Regions from separate parts of the Apilactobacillus apisilvae genome, predicted to be linked through region 2. Evidence: a T-box and tRNA genes for the amino acid it is inferred to sense, from the RefSeq annotation. Region 2 holds a T-box; the other holds one or more tRNA genes.
What was found. A T-box is a leader RNA that pairs with one kind of tRNA and senses whether it is charged. The one in region 2 lies ahead of MOO46_RS00795 (valine--tRNA ligase), so its partner is inferred to be a tRNA-Val.
Positions count from the first base shown of each region.

Region 1: it has a tRNA-Val gene. The T-box ahead of MOO46_RS00795 (valine--tRNA ligase) is inferred to sense a tRNA for this amino acid. The anticodon was not compared.

Region 1 covers NZ_CP093362.1:593,634-602,834, reverse strand. The annotation lists rRNA gene MOO46_RS03110 (16S ribosomal RNA) at 543-2,115, shown strand; tRNA gene MOO46_RS03105 (tRNA-Ile) at 2,201-2,275, shown strand; tRNA gene MOO46_RS03100 (tRNA-Ala) at 2,308-2,380, shown strand; rRNA gene MOO46_RS03095 (23S ribosomal RNA) at 2,558-5,476, shown strand; rRNA gene rrf (5S ribosomal RNA) at 5,546-5,662, shown strand; tRNA gene MOO46_RS03085 (tRNA-Val) at 5,675-5,747, shown strand; tRNA gene MOO46_RS03080 (tRNA-Lys) at 5,755-5,827, shown strand; tRNA gene MOO46_RS03075 (tRNA-Thr) at 5,857-5,929, shown strand; tRNA gene MOO46_RS03070 (tRNA-Gly) at 5,935-6,006, shown strand; tRNA gene MOO46_RS03065 (tRNA-Leu) at 6,025-6,110, shown strand; tRNA gene MOO46_RS03060 (tRNA-Arg) at 6,119-6,192, shown strand; tRNA gene MOO46_RS03055 (tRNA-Pro) at 6,198-6,271, shown strand; tRNA gene MOO46_RS03050 (tRNA-Met) at 6,308-6,381, shown strand; tRNA gene MOO46_RS03045 (tRNA-Ile) at 6,392-6,465, shown strand; tRNA gene MOO46_RS03040 (tRNA-Ser) at 6,498-6,585, shown strand; tRNA gene MOO46_RS03035 (tRNA-Met) at 6,592-6,665, shown strand; tRNA gene MOO46_RS03030 (tRNA-Asp) at 6,671-6,745, shown strand; tRNA gene MOO46_RS03025 (tRNA-Phe) at 6,755-6,827, shown strand; tRNA gene MOO46_RS03020 (tRNA-Gly) at 6,845-6,915, shown strand; tRNA gene MOO46_RS03015 (tRNA-Ile) at 6,927-7,001, shown strand; tRNA gene MOO46_RS03010 (tRNA-Ser) at 7,006-7,093, shown strand; tRNA gene MOO46_RS03005 (tRNA-Glu) at 7,098-7,170, shown strand; tRNA gene MOO46_RS03000 (tRNA-Met) at 7,183-7,256, shown strand; tRNA gene MOO46_RS02995 (tRNA-Asp) at 7,264-7,338, shown strand; tRNA gene MOO46_RS02990 (tRNA-Glu) at 7,393-7,465, shown strand; tRNA gene MOO46_RS02985 (tRNA-Ser) at 7,474-7,561, shown strand; gene MOO46_RS02980 (hypothetical protein) at 7,592-8,050, opposite strand; gene MOO46_RS02975 (MBL fold metallo-hydrolase) at 8,144-8,887, shown strand; gene MOO46_RS02970 (adaptor protein MecA) at 8,952-9,201, shown strand, end outside.
Region 2 covers NZ_CP093362.1:149,761-158,961, forward strand. The annotation lists gene MOO46_RS00760 (YueI family protein) at 1-36, opposite strand, end outside; gene rpsD (30S ribosomal protein S4) at 148-756, opposite strand; gene MOO46_RS00770 (GAF domain-containing protein) at 955-1,422, opposite strand; gene MOO46_RS00775 (septation ring formation regulator EzrA) at 1,577-3,286, shown strand; gene MOO46_RS00780 (cysteine desulfurase family protein) at 3,410-4,558, shown strand; gene thiI (tRNA uracil 4-sulfurtransferase ThiI) at 4,573-5,790, shown strand; gene MOO46_RS00790 (thiol peroxidase) at 5,905-6,414, shown strand; T-box leader at 6,447-6,662, shown strand; gene MOO46_RS00795 (valine--tRNA ligase) at 6,700-9,201, shown strand, end outside.

The sequences.
Region 1 (9,201 bases), 440 kb from region 2:
AGGTCAATTTTTATTTAAAATTCAATAATAATTTAAATAATTTAATTTATCATAGTTTTTCTTCATAAAATCAGTATATTAAAATTATTGTTGACTATTTATTCATTTATTGATATTATTATTTTTGTTGTCATTTAGACTACATATTAAATAAAATAACTTGTTGACTTTTATTATTTAACTTGTTATTATTTTATTTGTTGTTAAAAATAGCAAATTAGTTATTTAAAAAATAATTAAAAAAGTTATTGACTTTTACTTGTAAAGATGGCATAATAATTATTGTTGCGTTGCTGATAAAGCAAACGGCAATAAAAAATAATTATAAAAAGTTGTTGACGTTAAGTTGTTAACATGATATAATTAAAGAGCTGCTCAATGAAGCGGATAACTAATAAGTAGATCTTTGAAAACTGAACAAGATTGATAATCGATGATGTGTAAGGATTCTTATAATTTAGATTATAAGAAATTAAAACACAGCGAAGTCAATTCGCTTTTAAAAACAATTAATTTGATGAGCTAGAAAAGCTTTTCATCTATAAGATGAGAGTTTGATCCTGGCTCAGGACGAACGCTGGCGGCGTGCCTAATACATGCAAGTCGAACGAGTCCTCCCAATTTGATTTTATGCTTGCATAAAAGATTTTTGGATTCGGGACGAGTGGCGAACTGGTGAGTAACACGTGGGTAACCTGCCCTAAAGCAGGGGATAACATTTGGAAACAAGTGCTAATACCGTATAATTAGTTGGAACCACATGGTTCCAACTTGAAAGATGGCTCTGCTATCACTTTAGGATGGACCCGCGGCGTATTAGCTAGTTGGTGAGATAAAAGCCCACCAAGGCGATGATACGTAGCCGACCTGAGAGGGTAATCGGCCACATTGGGACTGAGACACGGCCCAGACTCCTACGGGAGGCAGCAGTAGGGAATCTTCCACAATGGACGCAAGTCTGATGGAGCAACGCCGCGTGAGTGAAGAAGGGTTTCGGCTCGTAAAACTCTGTTGTTAAAGAAGAACAAGTGTAAGAGTAACTGTTTACGCTTTGACGGTATTTAACCAGAAAGCCACGGCTAACTACGTGCCAGCAGCCGCGGTAATACGTAGGTGGCAAGCGTTGTCCGGATTTATTGGGCGTAAAGCGAGCGCAGGTGGTTTTTTAAGTCTGTTGTGAAAGCCCTCAGCTCAACTGAGGAAGTGCAGCGGAAACTAAAGAACTTGAGTATAGAAGAGGACAGTGGAACTCCATGTGTAGCGGTGAAATGCGTAGATATATGGAAGAACACCAGTGGCGAAGGCGGCTGTCTGGTCTATTACTGACACTGAGGCTCGAAAGCATGGGTAGCGAACAGGATTAGATACCCTGGTAGTCCATGCCGTAAACGATGAATGCTAGGTGTTGGAGGGTTTCCGCCCTTCAGTGCCGCAGCTAACGCATTAAGCATTCCGCCTGGGGAGTACGACCGCAAGGTTGAAACTCAAAGGAATTGACGGGGGCCCGCACAAGTGGTGGAGCATGTGGTTTAATTCGATGCTACGCGAAGAACCTTACCAGGTCTTGACATCTTCTGCCAACCTAAGAGATTAGGTGTTCCCTTCGGGGACAGAATGACAGGTGGTGCATGGTTGTCGTCAGCTCGTGTCGTGAGATGTTGGGTTAAGTCCCGCAACGAGCGCAACCCTTATTATTAGTTGCCAGCATTAAGTTGGGCACTCTAGTGAGACTGCCGGTGATAAACCGGAGGAAGGTGGGGATGACGTCAAATCATCATGCCCCTTATGACCTGGGCTACACACGTGCTACAATGGATGGTACAACGAGTCGCGAAACCGCGAGGTCAAGCTAATCTCTTAAAGCCATTCTCAGTTCGGATTGCAGGCTGCAACTCGCCTGCATGAAGTTGGAATCACTAGTAATCGTGGATCAGCATGCCACGGTGAATACGTTCCCGGGCCTTGTACACACCGCCCGTCACACCATGAGAGTTTGTAACACCCAAAGACGATGGAGTAACCTTCGGGAGCTAGTTGTCTAAGGTGGGACAGATGATTAGGGTGAAGTCGTAACAAGGTAGCCGTAGGAGAACCTGCGGCTGGATCACCTCCTTTCTAAGGATATTACGGAAACTTACATTAGGTTATCAATCTTATTCAGTTTTGAGAGGTTTACTCTCAAAAGAAGCTTATGCTTTTTGGGCCTATAGCTCAGTTGGTTGAGAGCGCACGCCTGATAAGCGTGAGGTCGATGGTTCGAGTCCATTTAGGCCCATAGGACTAGTGGATTACCACAAAACCTTATATGGGGAATTAGCTCAGCTGGGAGAGCACCTGCTTTGCAAGCAGGAGGTCAGCGGTTCGATTCCGCTATTCTCCATTGACACGAAAGTGTTGAACTTGGTTCTTTGAAAACTAGATATTATTAATTTCTAAAATTAACATTAAAATTTGTATTAAATACAATTTTAACCGAGAACACCGCGTTATTTTGAGTTTTTTAAAAAGTTTTATTCGTATTATACTCAATTAACCAAACATCACGAAGTGATGAACAGGTTAAGTTATGAAGGGCGCATGGTGGATGCCTTGGCACTAGGAGCTGATGAAGGACGGGACTAACACCGATATGCTTCGGGGAGCTGTACGTAAGCTTTGATCCGAAGATTTCCGAATGAGGAAACTCGATAACCTTAATCGGTTATCACCAATTAGTGAATTAATTAGCTAATTTGGCGGCAGACGTGGGGAACTGAAACATCTAAGTACCCACAGGAAGAGAAAGAAATTTCGATTCCCTAAGTAGCGGCGAGCGAACGGGGAACAGCTCAAACCAAAGAGCTTGCTCTTTGGGGTTGTAGGACTGAACATTTGAGTTACCAAGTTAGACAATAGTCGAACTAGCTGGGAAGCTAGGCGATACAGGGTGATAGCCCCGTAGACGAAATTGTTTAACCTCAGTTCAGGATCCTGAGTACAGCGACACACGTGGAACGTCGTTGGAATCCGGGAGGACCATCTCCCAAAGCTAAATACTCCCTAGTGACCGATAGTGAACCAGTACCGTGAGGGAAAGGTGAAAAGCACCCCGGAAGGGGAGTGAAATAGTTCCTGAAACCATGTGCTTACAAACAGTTAGAGCCCGTTAATGGGTGATAGCGTGCCTCTTGTAGAATGAACCGGCGAGTTATGTTAACATGCAAGGTTAAGGTGGATAAGACCGGAGCCGTAGCGAAAGCGAGTCTGAATAGGGCGTTTGAGTATGTTGAGATAGACCCGAAACCAGGTGATCTACCCATGTTCAGGCTGAAAGTGCGGTAAAACGCACCGGAGGGCCGAACTCGTGTACGTTGAAAAGTGCTGAGATGAAATGTGGGTAGCGGTGAAATTCCAAACGAACTTGGAGATAGCTGGTTCTCTCCGAAATAGCTTTAGGGCTAGCCTCGGATTTAGAATCATGGAGGTAGAGCCACTGTTTGGATGAGGGGCCCGTCATGGGTTACTAAATTCAGATAAACTCCGAATACCATTGATTTATATGTCCGGGAGTCAGACGATGAGTGATAAGATCCACCGTCGAAAGGGGAACAGCCCAGACCACCAATTAAGGTCCCTAAATATATGCTGAGTGGAAAAGGATGTGGAGTTGCACAGACAACTAGGATGTTGGCTCAGAAGCAGCCACCATTTAAAGAGTGCGTAATAGCTCACTAGTCGAGTGATTCTGCGCCGAAAATTTACCGGGGCTAAGCATATTACCGAGATTGTGGACATGACGTAGTCATGTGATAGGAGAGCGTTCTAAGGGCAACGAAGTTAGACCGTAAGGACTGATGGAGCGCTTAGAAGTGAGAATGCCGGTATGAGTAGCGAAAGATTAGTGAGAATCTAATCCACCGAATGACTAAGGTTTCCTGGGGAAGGCTCGTCCTCCCAGGGTAAGTCGGGACCTAAGCCGAGGCCTAGAGGCGTAGGCGATGGATAACAGGTTGATATTCCTGTACTAGTTAATTATGTTTGAACGATGGAAGGACGTAGGAGGCTAACTTGTGCGCACTATTGGATGTGCGTTCAAGCAGCAAGTCAGTTGAAGAGTGAAATGCTTTTCAGCGGGTTGACAAGCTGTGATGAGGACCGAATTTAAGTAGGGAAGTAAGCCACGTCACACTACCGAGAAAAGTTTCTAGTGAGTAATTAACTACCCGTACCGCAAACCGACACAGGTAGTCGAGGAGAGTATCCTAAGGTGAGCGAGTGAACTCTCGTTAAGGAACTCGGCAAAATGACCCCGTAACTTCGGGAGAAGGGGTGCTGCACTACGTGCAGCCGCAGTGAAAAGGCTTAGACGACTGTTTATCAAAAACACAGGTTTCTGCAAAATCGTAAGATGAAGTATAGGGGCTGACGCCTGCCCGGTGCTGGAAGGTTAAGTGGATGAGTTAGCTTCGGCGAAGCTCAGAAACGAAGCCCCAGTAAACGGCGGCCGTAACTATAACGGTCCTAAGGTAGCGAAATTCCTTGTCGGGTAAGTTCCGACCCGCACGAAAGGCGTAACGATCTAAGCACTGTCTCAACGAGAGACTCGGTGAAATTGAGATACCTGTGAAGAAGCAGGTTACCCGCGACAGGACGGAAAGACCCCATGGAGCTTTACTGTAATTTGATATTGGGTGTTGACATAGCTTGTACAGGATAGGTAGGAGCCGTAGAAACCGGAACGCTAGTTTCGGTGGAGGCATTGTTGGGATACTACCCTCGCTGTGCTAACACTCTAACCCGCACCACTTATCGTGGTGGGAGACAGTGTCTGATTGGCAGTTTGACTGGGGCGGTCGCCTCCCAAATAGTAACGGAGGCGCCCAAAGGTTCCCTCAGAATGGTTGGAAATCATTCGCAGAGTGTAAAGGCACAAGGGAGCTTGACTGCGAGACAGACAGGTCGAGCAGGGACGAAAGTCGGGCTTAGTGATCCGGTGGTACCATATGGAAGGGCCATCGCTCAACGGATAAAAGCTACCCTGGGGATAACAGGCTTATCTCCCCCAAGAGTTCACATCGACGGGGAGGTTTGGCACCTCGATGTCGGCTCATCGCATCCTGGGGCTGTAGTTGGTCCCAAGGGTTGGGCTGTTCGCCCATTAAAGCGGTACGCGAGCTGGGTTCAGAACGTCGTGAGACAGTTCGGTCCCTATCCGTCGCGGGCGTAGGAAATTTGAGGGGAGCTATCTCTAGTACGAGAGGACCGAGATGGACATACCGCTGGTGTACCAGTTGTCCCGCCAGGGGCACAGCTGGGTAGCTATGTATGGTTGAGATAAACGCTGAAAGCATCTAAGTGTGAAACCCACCTCAAGATGAAATTTCCCATTCCTTTATGGAAGTAAGACCCCTGAGAGATGATTAGGTAGATAGGCTAGAAGTGGAAGTGCAGCGATGTATGGAGCGGACTAGTACTAATTGGTCGAGGACTTAACCAAGTAAGGTTGTTCTCATTTAGAAATGATAATATCTAGTTTTGAAAGAACGAAGTTCTTTTAGAAAAATAGTGTGGTGGCGATAGCTAGAAGGATACACCTGTTCCCATGCCGAACACAGTAGTTAAGCTTCTAAACGCCGAGAGTAGTTAGAGGATCGCCTCTTGCAAGGGTAGGAAGTTGCCGCGCTATTTTAATTATGGAGGATTAGCTCAGTTGGGAGAGCATCTGCCTTACAAGCAGGAGGTCACAGGTTCGAGCCCTGTATCCTCCATATCTACGAGCCGTTAGCTCAGCCGGTAGAGCATCTGACTTTTAATCAGAGGGTCGGCAGTTCGAACCTGCCACGGCTCATTAAAACTAAATATTTTTGTTTTATATATGCCGACTTAGCTCAGCTGGCAGAGCATCTGTCTTGTAAACAGGGGGTCGGAGGTTCGAATCCTCTAGTCGGCATTTATGCGGAAGTAGTTCAGTGGTAGAACATCACCTTGCCATGGTGGGGGTCGCGGGTTCGAATCCCGTCTTCCGCTTTGTCAATTCATTAATATGCCGGGGTGGCGGAATTGGCAGACGCACAGGACTTAAAATCCTGCGGTTAGTAATAACCGTACCGGTTCGATCCCGGTCCTCGGCATTAATATTGCACCCATAGCGCAACTGGATAGAGTGTCTGACTACGAATCAGAAGGTTGTAGGTTCGAGTCCTACTGGGTGCATTTTTCGGGAAGTAGCTCAGCTTGGTAGAGCACCTGGTTTGGGACCAGGGGGTCGCAGGTTCGAATCCTGTCTTCCCGATAGGGTCAAAGTGCTCTTTACAACAAAAATTTATTTCGCGGTGTAGCTCAGCTGGCTAGAGCGTCCGGTTCATACCCGGGAGGTCGGGGGTTCGATCCCCTCTGCCGCGATTTAGGACTTGGACCTTTAGCTCAGTTGGTTAGAGCAGACGGCTCATAACCGTCCGGTCGTAGGTTCGAGTCCTACAAGGTCCATAATATTGGGGCTTTGATTTTAAATTTTAAATGGAGAATTACCCAAGTGGCTGAAGGGGGCGGTCTTGAAAACCGCTAGGTGGGTCAAACCACGCGAGAGTTCGAATCTCTCATTCTCCTTATTATCGCGGGATAGAGCAGTCTGGTAGCTCGTCGGGCTCATAACCCGGAGGTCGTTGGTTCAAATCCATCTCCCGCAATTTACGGTTCGTTGGTCTAGTTGGTTTAGGACGCCTGCCTGTCACGCAGGAGATCACGAGTTCGAGTCTCGTACGAACCGCTTTAATATGGCTCGGTAGCTCAGTTGGTAGAGCAACGGATTGAAGCTCCGTGTGTCGGCAGTTCGATTCTGTCCCGCGCCATTTAACTTAATTATTATGCGGGTATAGTTTAGTGGTAAAACCATAGCCTTCCAAGCTATTGTCGCGAGTTCGATTCTCGTTACCCGCTTTTGGTTTAATGGGCCTATAGCTCAGTTGGTTGAGAGCGCACGCCTGATAAGCGTGAGGTCGATGGTTCGAGTCCATTTAGGCCCATTTTGGAGAAGTACTCAAGTGGCTGAAGAGGCGCCCCTGCTAAGGGTGTAGGTCGGTTTTCCGGCGCGAGAGTTCGAATCTCTCCTTCTCCGTTGCGACCCGTTGGTCAAGTGGTTTAAGACACTGCCCTTTCACGGCAGTAACATGGGTTCGAATCCCGTACGGGTCATTATTATATTATCGCGGGATAGAGCAGTCTGGTAGCTCGTCGGGCTCATAACCCGGAGGTCGATGGTTCAAATCCATCTCCCGCAATTTTGTTGGTTCGTTGGTCTAGTTGGTTTAGGACGCCTGCCTGTCACGCAGGAGGTCACGAGTTCGAGTCTCGTACGAACCGTAACTTTTAAGATTATCCTTATTTGGATAATGTTTTTTTATATTTTAATTTAAAGACCCGTTGGTCAAGTGGTTTAAGACACTGCCCTTTCACGGCAGTAACATGGGTTCGAATCCCGTACGGGTCATTATATATGGAGAATTACCCAAGTGGCTGAAGGGGGCGGTCTTGAAAACCGCTAGGTGGGTCAAACCACGCGAGAGTTCGAATCTCTCATTCTCCTTAATTTTTGAAATTTAAAGATAGATGTTTACTATAAACATCTATCTTTTTTATATGTCATCGATAAATCACTAATTTTTACCACTGGATTATTATGAAACCAGTGGTAAAAATCTTTATAACTTTTCCAACAGGTCATTAATATATCTCTTTTTTTACCAAAGTCTTCTTTTAACATATAAATTGAATTAACATTTTTATATTTAATATTTATCATATTGGCTTTTAATATTTTTGTATTTTCTTCATCTAAGTTAAAATATAGATAGTTTACCATTTCCTTATTATCATTTATAGAGTTGCTATAAATGATTCTATATTCTAATTTATTTTTAAAGATAGATCTTTTATTACTAAAATCAACTATTTGATAATTTTGATTAACATTATTGATTGATTTAAAAATATATATTTTCCTACTAGGGTGCTTTTTCTTTATTAAATTGATAATGTAATTATTACCAAATGTTATTTTTATATTTTTGTCCATTTTTTCCTCTTTTGTTTTGTTCAAATATTTTACAAACTATAACTATATATTTACACTAAAGTATGTATTAAACAAGTCGGAGGTGCTGTTTTTATGAAAGTTAGAGTTTTAGGCTACTATGGTGGTTATCCATATGATGGTGTAGGAACTAGTGGGTACTTAATTCAAAGTGGTAATTTCAATCTGCTTTTGGATTGTGGTAGTGGTGTTTTATTAGAGTTGGAAAAGTATTTAGATCCTTTACAATTAGATGCATTAATATTATCTCATTATCATCATGATCATAAAGCTGATGTTGGGGTTTTAGAATATTATTGGCAACTAAATAAAGAAAACAGAAAGGAACCAACTCTACCAATTTATGGGAACACTGATGATGAATATTCTTTTGAAGGCCTTAATTGGAATAATGATACTAAAGCAATGCCATATAATGAAAATAAAAAATTGAATTTAGATCCGTTCACGATAACTTTTTTAAAAACTAAGCATCCAGTTCCATCTTATGCTGTAAAAATCCTTGAAAAATCTACTAAAAAAACTTTAGTATTTACTTCAGATACTAAATACTTTGATGGATTGGTTGATTTTTGTAGTGATGCAGATATACTAATCACTGATACTAATTTTTATGAGGATAAAAAAGGAATAAAATGGCATATGACTTCTAAAGAAACTGGTAAGTTAATTCGTGATTCTAAAGCTAAGTGCGTTATTATTAGTCATTTACCACAGTATGGTGTTCTTAGTGATTTATTAAATGAAACAGTTAAATATTCTGGAAATAAGTCTAATATTATGCTTGCAAAATTAGGACTTATGCTTGATATTAATTGAGTTTTATTGTTTACTTGTTCATGATTAATGATATAAAATTTAAATAGAAGTGAGGTGCTCTTTTATGGAAATGCAACGTATAAACGAAGATACAATTAAAGTTATTATAAGTAATGATGAGTTGTCTGAGCGAGGAGTAGATGTATTGTCGCTACTGGGTGATGAAGACCGTATTGAATCATTCTTATATGGTATTTTAGAAGAAATTGATGCTGATAAGGAATTTAAGGATACTTCTGCTGTTACATTTCAAGTAGTGCCTAATAAGTCTGGACTTGAAATGTTCATTAAAAATAACCATTTAAGTGATCAAG
Region 2 (9,201 bases):
TTGTTCTAAACGATCATTTACATTTCCTTCACTCATTTTATACAACTCCTTTTATTTTATATTATTATTTTATCATTTATTAAATATGGATAATAAAAAAGTGTTTTGCATAAGCAAAACACTTTTTGATAAAAATGAAATATTGAATTATAGTTTGTTGTAGTATTCAACAATTAGTGAAGCATCAATATCAGCATTCATTTCATCACGTTGAGGTAATCTAGTGATTGAACCTTCAAGTTTGTCAGCATCGAATGATACATATTGTGGACGACCAACAACAGCATCAACAGCTTCCTTGATGATTTGTAGTTCTTTTGATTTTTCACGTACTGAAACGACTTGGCCAACTTTTACTTCGTATGAAGGAATGTCAACACGTTTGCCATCTACAGTAATGTGACCATGGTTTACTAATTGACGAGCTTGACGACGAGTAGTTGCTAAACCTAAACGGTAAACAACATTGTCCAATCTACGTTCTAGTAATACCATAAAGTTATCACCATGACGACCTTCTCTAATTTTACCAGCGCGGGTAAATAGTTTTGAGAATTGACGTTCAGTTAAACCATACATGTAACGTAATTTTTGCTTTTCTTTTAATTGAGTACCATATTCAGATAACTTACCACGACGACCTTGACCATGATCACCTGGTGCGTAAGGGCGACGAGCTAATTCTTTACCAGTACCTGATAATGAAATACCAAGACGACGTGAAATTCTCCAACTTGGACCTGTATATCTAGACATAAAAATATCCTCCAATAAATTTGTTTTGGAGTAAAATAATCCTTTATATACTTAGTATTCGTGCATATTGTTTTGCGACTTTCGCTTCAGCAGCCGTGAAGTTACTAGTAGGACCAATGTTGCGGCATCAATATGTTGACGAGCTTACCGTATATTGCTGCATTATTTTACACAAAAAGCATTTTACTTTCATTTTACCTATTTGTCAATCTTTAAATGATTGCTTAAGGCTTTAGTAAAATCTTTTAATGTTTTTTCATCTTCCGATGAAAATCGATTTTTAATAGGAGCGTCAATATCTAGCACTCCTAATTGTTCATTATTAACAGTGATTGGAATAACTATTTCTGATTTACTGTTTGAATCACATGCAATATGTCCAGGAAATTTATCAACATCTTCTACTCTTAATATTTTTTGTTCTTTAAAAGCAGTTCCACAAACACCAGAACCATTTTTTATGTGCATACATGCTACTTTTCCTTGAAATGGTCCTAGTATCAATTCGTTATTTTTAACATCGTATAAGTAAAATCCAGCCCAACTAATATTACTAATACTTTGCATTAATAGTGCAGATGCGTTTGCTAAATTTGCAGTGTTGTTATTTTCACCAGTTAATAAGGAATTAATTTGTTCTACAATTAACCCATCAATTTTTGACATATTAGTTCTCCTTTGTCCTATAAATTCATTATTAGGTGTTTTCATAGCTTATACGTATGATATAATTTAATATATCTGAAATTATTTTATTATTAAAAAAAACAAATTACAATTAAAGACATTATTAAATTGAAATTAAGGGGAAATATAAAAAATGCTTTTCATAATTATAGTTGTAATAGTAGTGATTGCGCTTTTTCTACTATTCATTTACCAAAAAGGTGTTTTAAAAAACATTCAAAAGATTGATCATCAAAGAGATACACTTAGTAAAGCACCAATTGGTGATGTTATTGATACTACTTCTAAAATTAATTTGAATGGTGATTCCTTTGATCAATTTAATGAATATAAAGAAAAATTTAACAATTTAACTAAAGATGAATTACCAGAAATTAAAATATCGCTAGCAAATGCTCATAATGCTGCCAAAAAATTTAGTTTGCTTAAAGCTAAAGCCTTATTAAATGATTCTAAATTAAAGCTAAAAAATATTAATAACAGTATGGATGAAATTAATAATGGTTTAAAAAAGCTACAAGATCTTAGTGACCAACATTCTAGGTCAGTAGACGATTTAGATAATGAAATAAAGAATATTAATAAAGAGTTGCTTTCAAAAAATTATTCTTATGGTCCTAGTAGTGATAAATTAGAAGATGTTTTAAATTCTATTAAGGAAGAGTATAAAAAATTTATTAAGTCGGTTGATGATGGCGATCAATATGTTGCCGAAGATATTTTAACTGATTTAAATAAAAATATTGAATGGCTTAAATCAGTAATGGATGAAATTCCCCAAATTTATTCTTCATTGTCTAAGGAATTTCCTAAACAATTAGATGAAGTTGAACGTGGTCACAATACTATGTTACAAACCGAATATAACTTCATTGATGATAATATTCCATCAATTATTGAACAATTAACATCAATGATTGAAGATGGTCTAAAGATGTTGTCTGAATTAAAAGTAGACGAATCCAAACAAAATAATTATAAAATTGAAAAATCAATTGATTCTATGTATTCAATGATGGAACAGGAAATTGTTGCTAAGCGTAAGGTTAAAAAGAATATGCACTTAGTATATGATTATATTTATCATGCTCATCGTCAAAATCATATTTTAATTTCTGAACTTAATAAATTAAGTAAGAATTATACTTTAGATCATGATGAAATAAAAAATGCCAAGTTGTTTGCAGAAAAGATTTATAAAATTGAAGATATTTATAATAATGATTATCAACTAATTATTGATAATAAAGCTGTCTATTCTAATATCCAGGCACATCAACAAGATGCAAAAAAACAATTAAGTGCAATTGAAAAAGAACAAAAGGATATTAATGATTCAGTTGCTGATCTTAATAAAGAAGAAGATGAAGCAAGAGCTAAAATTGAAAAATTCGATTTACAGCTTTTAAATATTCGTCGTCAAATTGATAATTTAAATTTACCTGGATTAACAGATGAATATATGGAAAAATACAAGTATTCATATAACGAAGTATCTAAATTAGGTTCTACCATCAATCAAGTTAAAATTAGCATGGATGATATTAATAAAAAGTTATCTAATATGGAAAAAGCTATGGAAGAATTAATTTCTGATACTGATAACATTATTAAAAATGCAGTTTTAGCAGAAAGATTAATGCAATATGCAAATCGTTACCGAAATAGTAATGAAGAAGTTGACGATGCTTGTATTCAATCTAAAAAGTATTTTGATAATTTCTCATACGAAGAAAGTTTAAAAACAATTTCAAAAGCAATTGATAACGTTGATTCTGGTGCTTTTAATAGAATGGAAAAAGAATATTATCAACAACATGAAAAAGAAAATAAAAAAGATTAATTTTATTTAGAAGTAATTTAGGTATTGTTAAAATACAACGACATTACTTCTTTTTTTCTGTTATAATTATTCATTGTTTATTTTATTACTTTAAGTAAGTATAAGGAAAAGAGGGTAGCAAAAATGATTTATTTTGATAATAGTGCGACAACTAAACCAGACCTAAGTGTTATTGATACTTATGCTAAGGTTAGTGAAAAAATTTGGGGTAATCCATCTAGCTTGCATAAATTTGGAGAGCAAGCATTTCATTTGCTCGAGCAATCACGTCAACAAATTGCTAAATTACTGTCAGTATCACCAGAAGAGATATTTTTCACTAGTGGTGGAACTGAAGGTGATAATTGGGCAATTAAGGGGACTGCTTTAGAGCGAAGAGAATATGGAAATCATATAATTACTAGTTCAATTGAACATCCTGCTGTAATGAATTCAATGAAAGATCTATCAAAATTAGGCTTTGATATCACATATTTACCAGTTAATAAAAATGGTCAAGTGAATGTTAAAGATTTAAAAGAAGCAATTAAGCCAACTACAATTCTTGTTTCAATTATGGCAGTTAATAATGAGGTTGGTTCAATTCAACCGGTAAAAGAAATTGGTAAAGCTTTGAAGGAATATTCAAAAGTCAGTTATCATATTGATGCTGTTCAAGGTCTTGGTAAGGGACTTCATGATGATATTTTTAATGATCGAGCTGATTTTATTACCTTTTCTGGTCACAAATTTCATGCTCCCCGTGGTGTAGGGTTTATGTATAAACGTAAGGGTAAAAAAATTGCTCCTTTATTATCCGGTGGTGGACAAGAACACAACTTAAGAAGTAGTACTGAGAACTTGCCGTCAATTACTGCAATGGCCAGAGCTTTAAGACTATTAAAAACTGATGAAAAGCAAAAAATTCAAAACCAAGTTAATATTAAGCAACTTATTTTTGACCATATTAAAAAGTATGATAAAATAATTACTTTCTCTAAGGTCACAAGTAATTTTGCACCACATATTTTATGTTTTGCAATTAAAGGCGTAAAAGGTGAAACTATTGTTCATGCATTTGAAAGTTATGATATATTTATTTCAACAACAAGTGCATGTTCATCTAAAAAGCACTTAGCTTCTAGTACACTAAATGCAATGAAAATTCCTGAAGATGAATCAACTAGTGCAGTTAGAATTTCATTAGATGAGCATAATACAGTAGAAGAAGCTAAAAGATTTATTGATGTTTTTGATATTTTATATGATAAATTCAAGAAGATTAATTCATAGAAAGGGTTAAATCAATGCAATATACTGAGATAATGGTTCGTTACGGTGAACTATCTACTAAAGGTAAAAACCGTAAAGACTTCATTAAACAACTTGGTAAAAACGTAAAAAGGGTACTTCATAATTTTGAAAACCTTGAAATAAGCGCTAAAAGAGATCGATTGCACATTACTTTAAATGGTGAAGATTCAAGTTCAATTATGAATCGTTTAAAAGATGTTTTTGGAATCGAAACTTTTTCCCCTGTTATGAAGGTTGAAAAAGATATTGAATCCGCTAAAAAAGTTGTTGCTGAAATTGTTAAATCACAATATAAACCAGGGATGACTTTTAAAATTGATACTAGACGACAAGATAAGAACTTTCCCTTGAATACTCATGAAATTAATGATGCATTAGGTGGTGCAGTTGTTAATGAAATTGATGGAATTAAAGCTCAAATGAAAGATCCTGATATTACAATTCGTGCTGAGTTTAGAATGAATGGAATTTTCTTATCTAGTTTAACTATTTCTGGTGCAGGTGGATTACCTGTTGGAACTGGTGGTCGTGCCACAATGATGTTATCTGGTGGAATTGATTCTCCAGTAGCTTCATATTTAGGGATGAAACGTGGCGTTAGATTAGATATGGTTCACTTTTATAGTCCTCCATACACTAGTGAACAAGCACTTGCTAAGGCAAAACAATTAACTGAAAAGTTAACTCGTTTTGGTGGGAACATTCAATTTCTACAAGTTCCTTTTACTGAAATTCAAGAAGAAATTAAGGATAAAGTTCCTGAAGGATACTTAATGACTGTGCAACGTCGAATGATGTTAAGATTAACAACTGCCTTAACATTAAAAAGACATTGTAAAGGTATTTTTACCGGTGAATCTTTGGGACAGGTTGCATCTCAAACGTTAGAAAGCATGATGGCTATCAATGACGTTACCAATTTGCCAGTGTTAAGACCATTAAGTTCTTTAGATAAGACCGAAATCATTAGAATTGCTGAAAACATTGATACTTATGATTTATCAATCATGCCTTTCGAAGATTGCTGTACAGTATTTACACCACCTGCACCTAGAACTAAGCCTAATTTATATCGCACTCGTGAATGTGAAGCAATGATCGATGTTGAAGGATTAATGGAACGCGCATTAGATAAAGTGAAAATTGTTGATATTAAAAATGGTGAAGAATTCTTAAATGCACAAGAAGATGTATTTTCTGAATTGCTTTAATTTTAAAAAGCTCAATTTTAAGTTGAGTTTTTTTTATTTCAAATAAATCGCTTGCAATTTAATCATATAAGTTGTATTTTTAATTTATTAAGTTTAGTTAGGATGGATGAATTTATGCAATTAACATTTTTAGGAAAAGAAGTTATTTTAGATGATAAAGTATTAAATGTTGGAGATAAATTACCAGCTTTTAATTTACTTAATTCTAAGGGTAACAAAATTACGAATGATGATTTTTTAGGTAAAATGACATTGATTAGTACTGTTCCAGATATAAATTCTGATGTATGCAGTTTAGAAACTAAAAAATTTAATCGTAAGGCTGATAAATATACTCAATTAAATTTCTTTACTATTTCTAAAAACACGATTGAAGAACAACAAGATTGGTGTGCTGCCAAGGGCGTTCAAAATATGGAATTATTATCTGATTCAGAACTATCATTTGGAAAATCAACTGATACTTATGTTTCAGATATTGATGCTTTAGCTAGAATTGTTTTCATTTTAGATGAAAATAGTAAAGTAGTTTATCGTCAAATTGTTCCAGAAATAGCTTCTCAACCAGATTTTAAGGAAGTTGTTGAATTCATCAAAAAAGTTACTAATGATGTTGACGATTAATTAAAAATTGTCTAATATATAGTTATTGAATAACGAAAGCAATGATCAAGAAAGTATTTTTAAAATTATGTATACAGAAAGAAAGTTGTTTAGTTGAAAGACTTTCCGTAGTTATAAAAAGAAAGTAACTTGTGAGCTTTCATATTGAACTAATATTAGATATGAACGGGACCATCGTTAAATGGATTTTGAGATAGAATATTTTTATATTCTAAATTAGGTGGTACCACGAGCATTTCGTCCTATGGGATGGGATGCTCTTTTTTTATAAAATGGAGGGATTCGATGTCTAAAGAAACAGAAATGTCCACAAAGTATGATCATAGTGCTGTTGAAAACGGACGTTATCAAACTTGGTTAGACGAAGACGTTTTTAAACCAAGTGGCGATAAAAGAGCAAAACCATATTCAATTGTTTTGCCACCACCAAATGTTACTGGTAAGTTGCATTTAGGTCACGCTTGGGATACTACATTGCAAGATATGCTAATCAGACAAAAAAGAATGCTTGGTTACGATACAGTATGGGTTCCTGGGATGGATCATGCTGGAATTGCTACTCAAGCTAAAGTTGAAGCTAAATTAGCCGAACAAGGTATTTCCAGATATGATTTAGGACGTGAAAAATTTGTCGATAAAGTATGGGAATGGAAAGATGAATATGCTTCTACCATTAAGCAACAATGGGCTAAAATGGGTCTTTCATTGGATTATAGTAGAGAACGTTTTACTTTAGACGATGGATTATCAGAGGCTGTTCAAAAAGTGTTTGTTGATTTATACAACAAGGGCTTGATTTATCGTGGCCAATACATTATTAACTGGGATCCTAAAGCACAAACTGCTTTATCAGATATTGAAGTTGTTCATAAAGATGATAAAGGTGCTTTTTACCATGTTAAATATCCATTTGCTGATGGTGTGACTTTTGATGGTAAAGATTACATTGAAATTGCCACTACTCGTCCAGAAACTATGTTCGGTGATGTTGCTGTTGCTGTTCATCCCGACGATGAACGTTACAAGGAATTAATTGGTAAGAAAATTGTAGTTCCGCTAGTGAACCGCGAAATTCCAGTGATTGCTGATAAGTATGTAGATCCAGAATTTGGAACTGGAATGGTAAAAATCACACCTGCTCACGACCCTAACGACTTTAAAGTTGGAAACCGTCACGACTTAAAGCGCATCAATACCATGAATGGCGATGCTACCATGAATGAAAACGCTGGAAAGTATAATGGGATGGATCGTTTTGAAGCCAGAAAAGCAATGGTTAAAGACCTTGAAGATCAACAATATATGTTAAGTGTTGATCCAATTGTCCATGCAGTTGGTCATTCAGAAAGAACCGGTGTACAAATAGAATCAAGACTTTCAACTCAATGGTTTGTTAAAATGAAGCCTTTAGCTGACCGTGCAGTTGAAAATCAATCTACTGATGATAAAGTTAATTTTATTCCAAAACGTTTTGAAAATACTTTTACTCAATGGATGGATAACATTCATGATTGGGTTATTTCACGCCAATTATGGTGGGGACATAGAATTCCAGCTTGGTACAACAAGCAATCTGGCGAAATGTATGTTGGAATGGAAGCACCTAAAGACGCCGAAAATTGGGAACAAGATCCAGATGTTCTTGATACTTGGTTCTCATCAGCATTATGGCCTTTCTCAACTTTAGGTTGGCCTGATGAAAATTCTGCTGATTTCAAACGTTATTTCCCAACTAATACTTTGGTTACTGGATATGATATTATCTTTTTCTGGGTTTCTCGTATGATTTTCCAAAGCTTAACATTTACGAATGAACGTCCATTTAAAGATGTGTTACTACATGGATTAATGCGTGATTCACAAGGTCGTAAGATGAGCAAATCATTAGGTAACGGAATCGATCCAATGGATGTTATCGATAAGTATGGTGTTGATTCACTAAGATGGTTCTTAGCAACTGGTAATACTGCCGGACAAGATGTTCGCTTTAGTTATGAAAAAATCGAATCAGCATGGAATTTCATTAATAAGATTTGGAATGCTAGTCGTTATGTAATCATGAATTTAGGTGATATGGATAAACCAGTATTACCTGATAAAAGTGAATGGAATTTAGCTGATCGGTGGATTTTAAGTCGTATGAATAATGTCGTTACTCAAGTAACTGATTTATTTGAAAAGTATAACTTTGGTGAAGCTGGTCGTGCTTTATATGACTTTATCTGGAATGACTTTTGTGACTGGTATATTGAAATGAGTAAGGAAACTCTTAACGGTGATGATGCTAAAGCTAAAGAAAACACCAGAAATATCTTGGCTTATGTTTTAGATAAAATTCTAAAATTAATGCACCCAATGATGCCATTTGTAACTGAAAAAATTTGGTTAACAATGCCTCATGAAGGTAAATCTATTATGGTTGCTCCATATCCAGTTGAAAATAAAGAATTTAATGATGATCAGGCCGAAAAGAATATGTCTGCATTGATTGAATTAATCAAGGTTGTTAGAAATATTCGTGCTAAGGCTAATGCTCCAATGTCATCATCAATTGATTTATTAGTTAAAACTGATAATGCTGAATTAAAGAATATTTTTGAAACTAATCGTCATTATATTGATCGTTTCTGTCATCCAAAGAAATTTAATGTAGGTTCAGATATTGAAGCACCTAAATTATCAATGACTGGAATTATTACTGATGCTGAAATTAGTATTCCATTAGCTGAACTTGTTGATTTAGATGAAGAAATTACTCGTATTCAAAAAGATATTGATAATTATACA